Regions from separate parts of the Pectobacterium atrosepticum genome, predicted to be linked through region 3. Evidence: predicted binding sites of a transcription regulator. Region 3 holds the regulator's gene; each other region holds the start of a gene.
The links. Region 3 encodes ArgR, which controls arginine synthesis, uptake and breakdown. Its sites were predicted from a motif close to ANTGAATAAAAATACANT; they were not measured.
Positions count from the first base shown of each region.

Region 1 (2,277 bases), 420 kb from region 3:
GCGTTACCGTCGTGCTGTCACCATCGCCCAGGCACAAACCCACAGCGTTGATATCATGCTTCTTCGCCCATGACAGCAGCGTCTTGTTGGCTGAACCCGCCAGCGCACCGGTAATGATGTCGATCTGATCGGCAGGCGTGACGCGCAGGCCGTTTTTCTTCACGACAGGCAGCGACAGTTTCTTCATCAGTTCATCCACCAGACAGCCACCGCCGTGCACAATCACCAACGGACGCTGATGTTCCTGACGGTAAGCCACCAGTGCTGTGAACAGGCGCTCCAGCGCTTCTTCGCTATCCAGTAAAACGCCACCTAACTTGATAATTAACGGATTCATTATGCTTCGTGCCTCGAAATGTCGGGACCAGTAGTCATTAAATTAACGATTGGGTTTCAGGGAAACCAAAACGAATGTTCATGCATTGCACAGCCTGTGCCGCCGCGCCTTTCAGCAGGTTATCTTCGGTTGCCACCACGATGAGGTGCTCACCGTCAACGGCGAAACCGATATCGCAGAACGGCAGGCCAACAACAGATTTCAGCGCCGGAACGCCCTTATCATACAGACGAACCAGCGGCTTATCGTGATAAGCGTTGTGATAGGCTTCAGCGACATCCTGCTGGGTGACGCCCGGCTGCAGGCGACAAGTGATGGTTTCCAGAATGCCACGGGCGAAGTTGCCCAAATGCGGCGTGAAAATCACTGGCGTACCGAGATGTGTTGAAATTTCAGGCTCATGGCGGTGGTTGAAAATACCATACGGTTGCAGGCTGACTTCACAGAAGCTGCTGGTCAGTGATGCTTTACGCCCCGCGCCGCTCACTCCGCTCACGGCATTAATCACCGGCCACTGGGCTGAATTCAGCAGTTGAGCATCAAGCAGCGGCTTCAGCGCCAGCTGCGCAGCCGTCGGATAACAGCCCGGTACTGCAATCAGCTGTGCCTGTTTTACGCTTTCAGCGCGCCATTCCGCCAGCCCGTAAACCGCTTTTGCCAGCCAGTCGGTGTGCTGATGTTCGAAGCCATAATAGCGACGATAAAATTCGGCATCCTGTACGCGAAACGCGCCGGACAAATCAAAAACAGTGCAGCCTGCCGCCAGAAAAATCGGGGCCAAATCGTGGCTGACTTTGTGGTCAGTCGCCAGAAAAACAACATCCACGCCCTTCGCCGCTTCTTCAGCATCAGTCAGCGGTTTTACCGGTATATCAATGATGCCTTTGAGCTGCGGATGTAAATCAGAAATCAATTTTCCTGCATCGACACTTTGCGCAGAAACCATCAAAGCGGTTATGTTCATCTGTGGGTGACGGTTCAGGTAGAGCGCAAGCTCAGCGCCGGTATAACCACTTGCACCAACAATCAGCGTATTCAGCATGGGATCCGTATACCTTCTTATTTATCTATGGAACAGGTAACAGGGTTCACCAGCGTCGATACGCTGCTCACCCGCGAAACTCAGTGAAAGTGACGAATCGTCATCGCCGTACCTTTGGGTTTCCTTTCGCCGAGCAATATTGTATTTTTATTCAAAATAAATGCATGAATATTGATACTATCCTAACCAGAGGCTGTCAACAGTGAAGATGAATTTACCCCCTTTTATTGAGCTATATCGGGCATTGATCGCCACACCGTCCATCAGTGCCACCGACAGCGCGCTCGATCAAAGTAATCATACCTTAATCAACCTGCTGGCAGGCTGGTTCGGCGATATCGGCTTCCATGTTGAAGTCCAACCGGTTCCCGGCACCCTCAATAAATTTAATATGCTAGCGCGGATTGGTGAAGGAAAAGGTGGCTTATTGTTGGCAGGGCACACCGACACCGTTCCGTTCGACGACGGTCGCTGGACGCGCGACCCCTTCACGCTGACCGAACACGACAACAAGCTGTACGGTCTGGGCACGGCGGATATGAAAGGGTTCTTTGCCTTTATTCTGGATGCCTTGCGCGATATCGATCCGACCAAGCTCACGAAGCCGCTCTATGTACTGGCAACGGCGGATGAAGAAACGACGATGGCTGGCGCCAAATATTTCTCCGAATCCACGCAGATTCGCCCGGACTGCGCCATCATCGGCGAACCCACCTCGCTGCAACCAGTGCGGGCGCACAAAGGCCATATGTCCAATGCGATTCGTATTCAGGGTCAATCCGGCCATTCCAGCGATCCTTCACGCGGCGTAAACGCGATTGAGCTGATGCACGAGGCAATTTCCCACCTGTTGGTGCTGCGCAATACCCTACAGGAACGCTATCACAACCCAATTTTC
Region 1 is NZ_CP009125.1:219,792-222,068, reverse strand. It holds gene argB (acetylglutamate kinase) at 1-337, opposite strand, end outside; gene argC (N-acetyl-gamma-glutamyl-phosphate reductase) at 375-1,379, opposite strand; gene argE (acetylornithine deacetylase) at 1,582-2,277, shown strand, end outside.
Region 1: the regulator ArgR is predicted to act here: its motif matches at 1,518-1,535, upstream of argC (N-acetyl-gamma-glutamyl-phosphate reductase).

Region 2 (2,277 bases), 480 kb from region 3:
TACACGTAGCGGAATGAATACATCTTCATTGCGCGTCATATACGCTTTCATGTTGGATTCATTATCGATCAGCTTGCGCAGGCGGCGGGCGATTTGCAACACGATGTCTTTTTCACGCGTTTTATTCTTGCCGATCGCGCCGGGATCTTCACCACCGTGGCCGGGATCGAGCATAATAATCAGCGGGCGATCCCGCCCTGCTTTCCCCGCTTTCGGTGCTTCCGCTGGCAGCGTGCGCTCCAATTCGCCTTTGTTGTAGTCCTCCAGCAGCGCCAGTAGCGGATCGTCTTCGTTGTCGTAGCGCCCTGCCGCAGGGTACAAATCCAGCACCAGCCGATGCTTGAATTCGGCCACCGGACCCAGCGTAAAGACTTTAGCCGTCGCCAGCTGCTTAAGCTCCAACACCAAACGCACCGTACTTTTATCAAACTGTCCGATGCGCGCTTCTTTAATCAGCGGATCGTTATCCTGCTGAAACTGGCTGGCTATTTCCTTTAGTACGCTGTTCAGGTGAACATTTTCGATATCCACCACGATGCGTTCAGGATTACTGAGGCTAAACTGTTTATATTTCAGCGAATGATTGGATTCCAGCGTGACGCGGGTATAGGCCGAAGACGGCCAGATGCGTACGGCGATGACCTGTGTCGTCGCAGCCAAACCCACACCACTAACGCTTAATAGCCAGGTTGCTGCTGCGCTTTGTAATAGACGCCGTCGAGTCAGATGATGATTCGAATGAGACATGCCGCTCCGATCTAATTGCTGTGCGCTATCCTGTATTGTCGTGTTGCCAATACACTGGATATGCCATCAAAAAATGAATAAAGGTAAGAATTGTCAAAAACTTTAACGAATCTGCTCCGCCCTGTCATGCAAAAATCATATACAGGCCTTATAACTGGCGGATATCATAAATTTGAAGTATTAACCTCACTTTTCTGGTTAATACTTCCTCTTGCGTTTTACGCTACAAAGAATAAAAATACATAAATTACGAATAAAAATGCAAAGAGGGCTCACAGTGAAGGAACGTAGTACAGAGCTGGTTCAGGGCTTCCGCCATTCAGTTCCCTATATCAATGCCCACCGTGGCAAAACGTTTGTCATCATGTTAGGTGGCGAGGCCATTGAACATGCCAACTTCTCTAGCATCGTAAATGATATTGGGCTGTTACACAGTCTGGGGATCAAGCTGGTCGTCGTTTATGGTGCCCGTCCCCAGATCGATGCCAACCTGACAACGCACCACTACGAGCCCCATTATCATAAAAATACCCGTATCACCGATAGCGCCACGCTGGAGCTGGTCAAACAGGCAGCAGGTATGCTGCAACTGGACATCACCGCTCGGCTGTCGATGAGCCTGAACAACACACCGCTGCAAGGTGCCCATATTAATGTCGTCAGCGGTAATTTTATTATCGCGCAGCCGCTTGGCGTTGATGACGGTGTGGACTACTGCCACAGTGGCCGTATTCGTCGTATTGATGAAGAAGCGGTTCACCGCCAGTTGAATAGCGGCGCGATTGTGCTGCTTGGCCCAGTTGCTGTTTCAGTCACTGGTGAAAGTTTCAATTTAACCTCAGAAGAGGTTGCAACCCAGCTCGCCATTAAGCTGAAAGCAGAGAAAATGATCGGCTTCTGCTCGTCACAGGGCGTGACCAACGAAGAAGGCCGCATCATCTCCGAGCTGTTCCCTGACGATGCGCAGCAGCGTATTGATGTACTGGAACAAGCTGGCGATTACCACTCTGGTACGGTCAGATTCCTGCGCGGTGCAGTCAAAGCCTGTCGTAGCGGCGTGCGCCGTAGCCACCTGATCAGCTATCAGGACGACGGCGCGCTATTGCAGGAACTGTTCTCACGCGACGGAATCGGTACGCAGATCGTGATGGAAAGCGCCGAGCAGGTTCGCCGTGCGACCATCAATGACATCGGCGGTATTCTGGAATTGATCCGTCCGCTGGAAGAACAAGGCATTCTGGTTAGACGCTCGCGTGAACAGCTGGAAATGGAGATCGACAAATTCACCGTCGTGGTACGTGATAACCTGACCATCGCCTGTGCCGCGCTTTATCCGTTCCCGGAAGAAAGCATCGGTGAAATGGCCTGCGTCGCGGTTCACCCGGATTACCGCAGTTCATCACGTGGCGATATGCTGTTAATGCGCGTTGCCGCTCAGGCGCGCCAGCAGGGTCTACAAAAGCTGTTCGTGCTGACCACACACAGCATCCACTGGTTTCAGGAGCGCGGCTTTTTACCCGCCGAAGTGGA
Region 2 is NZ_CP009125.1:1,115,483-1,117,759, reverse strand. It holds gene amiC (N-acetylmuramoyl-L-alanine amidase AmiC) at 1-747, opposite strand, end outside; gene argA (amino-acid N-acetyltransferase) at 1,007-2,277, shown strand, end outside.
Region 2: the regulator ArgR is predicted to act here: its motif matches at 975-992, upstream of argA (amino-acid N-acetyltransferase).

Region 3 (2,277 bases):
CTTGTGCCAGCCTTTTCAAAATGGTGCGGAATTCTACTGCAAACGTGACGCCTTTGTAAAGCATTGCGGTGATCATAAAACACCCAGCCGCGGCCAGCGCAGAAATCAGGTCGCTTATGGTAGACTATCCGCAGTTTGAAGCAAGCGGCATTTAACGAATTCTCGTATCGTCACCAAAGTAGGAACAGTAATGCGCGTATTGGGTATCGAAACATCCTGTGATGAAACCGGAGTGGCTATTTATGACACGGAGGCGGGTTTACTCGCCAATCAGCTATACAGTCAGGTCAAATTACATGCTGATTACGGTGGCGTCGTGCCTGAGCTCGCCTCACGCGATCACGTGCGCAAAACGGTTCCTTTGATTCAGGCAGCGCTGCGTGAAGCTGGGTTACAGGCTGACGATATCGATGGTGTGGCTTACACCGCCGGCCCTGGTTTGGTTGGCGCGTTATTGGTGGGGGCGACAGTCGGCAGGTCGTTGGCGTTCGCTTGGGAGGTGCCAGCGGTCCCTGTGCACCATATGGAAGGGCATTTGCTGGCGCCGATGCTGGAAGATAATCCTCCAGCGTTTCCCTTCGTAGCGCTGCTGGTTTCTGGTGGTCATACGCAGCTCATCAGCGTGACAGGCATTGGCGAATACCGCTTGCTGGGTGAGTCGGTTGACGATGCGGCGGGTGAAGCGTTTGATAAAACGGCGAAGTTGCTGGGATTGGATTATCCCGGTGGTCCAATGCTGTCGAAAATGGCGCAGGCAGGTGATTCCCAACGCTTTACCTTTCCGCGTCCGATGACCGATCGTCCGGGGTTAGATTTCAGCTTTTCCGGGCTAAAAACGTTTGCTGCGAATACGATCCGTAGCAACGGTGATGACGATCAAACGCGTGCCGATATTGCGCGTGCCTTTGAGGATGCCGTCGTGGATACGCTGGCCATCAAGTGTCGTCGTGCGTTGGATGATACGGGCTTTAAACGACTGGTCATGGCCGGTGGTGTAAGCGCCAATCGAACATTGCGTCAGCGCTTAGGTGAGGTGATGGCAAAACGCGGTGGTGAAGTGTTTTACGCGCGTCCCGAATTCTGCACGGATAATGGCGCGATGATTGCCTATGCGGGCAGCGTACGTCTACTTCATGGTGCGAGCCAGACGCTGGGCGTATCTGTTCGTCCACGTTGGCCGTTGGCTGATTTGCCTGCGGTGTAGTCCGATTGGTACTCGCTACGTGTAGCGGGTCTACACGTAGCAAGGAAAAGGTAGCAAAGAACGAGTAACAAAAAACGGCAGCGGACGAGCGGAATTACAGCTCTTGTTCGAATAGCACCAGAATCGCTTCGTAAAGTTGTTTGACGCTGAAGCCTCTTGCCGGGGTGGTGAAGATGGTGTCATCACCTGCGATGGTGCCAAGAATACCCTCTGACTTCCCTAGTGAGTCCAGCAGACGAGCAATGAGCTGCGCGGCTCCTGGGCTGGTATGGATCACGACGACTGCATCGTTGTAGTCCACGTCCAGCACAAGGTTTTTTAGTGGGCTGGATGTGGTAGGGACGCCGAGTTCAGCAGGGAGGCAATACACCATTTCCATTTTGGCATTGCGTGTGCGCACCGCACCAAATTTCGTTAGCATGCGTGACACTTTGGATTGATTGATATTTTCAAATCCTTCGTCTTGCAATGCGTGAACAATTTCACTTTGAGAGCTGAACTTTTCTTCTTTTAACAACGCTTTGAACGCTTTAACGAGATCTTCTTGTTTTGTCGAATTTCGCATTCTGCACCGGATTAATTGTTATGGTTAATCTCTCTATTATGCAGTTGTGTGAATTTTTATGCAATTAAATTGCGTATAATTCCAGTCTATTTCCCCATATATGCGCTAGTCGCTGTTTTCAAAAAAATTCAGCTTTCCGGATAGTCCGAAAAATGCGTCCTGAGTCACATAAAAGTAAAGGAAATGTTATCAGAATGATGTTGTTTGGACGCCATTGATCGGTGTAATGTAGCCCACTGGTTAAACGCACGTGAATGAACACCACGTTATAGCTCAATAGCTTATTAACTTTACTTACCTTTCAAACGAATGGTCGTTTTTGGTTTATTATTAGAGACATAGCGAATTTTTTTGTCTCTCGTTCATTTGTAGAAAGATAAGTAGATTGGTTTTATCCCCACTTTTATATTCTGTTTATAACCAAATGAATTCACGGCACTTTTTTATTTTACGATAATAAGGAGTTTAGGATGAAAGTTGCAGTTCTCGGAGCAGCAGGTGGTATCGG
Region 3 is NZ_CP009125.1:637,320-639,596, forward strand. It holds gene tsaD (tRNA (adenosine(37)-N6)-threonylcarbamoyltransferase complex transferase subunit TsaD) at 191-1,204, shown strand; gene argR (transcriptional regulator ArgR) at 1,299-1,769, opposite strand; gene mdh (malate dehydrogenase) at 2,240-2,277, shown strand, end outside.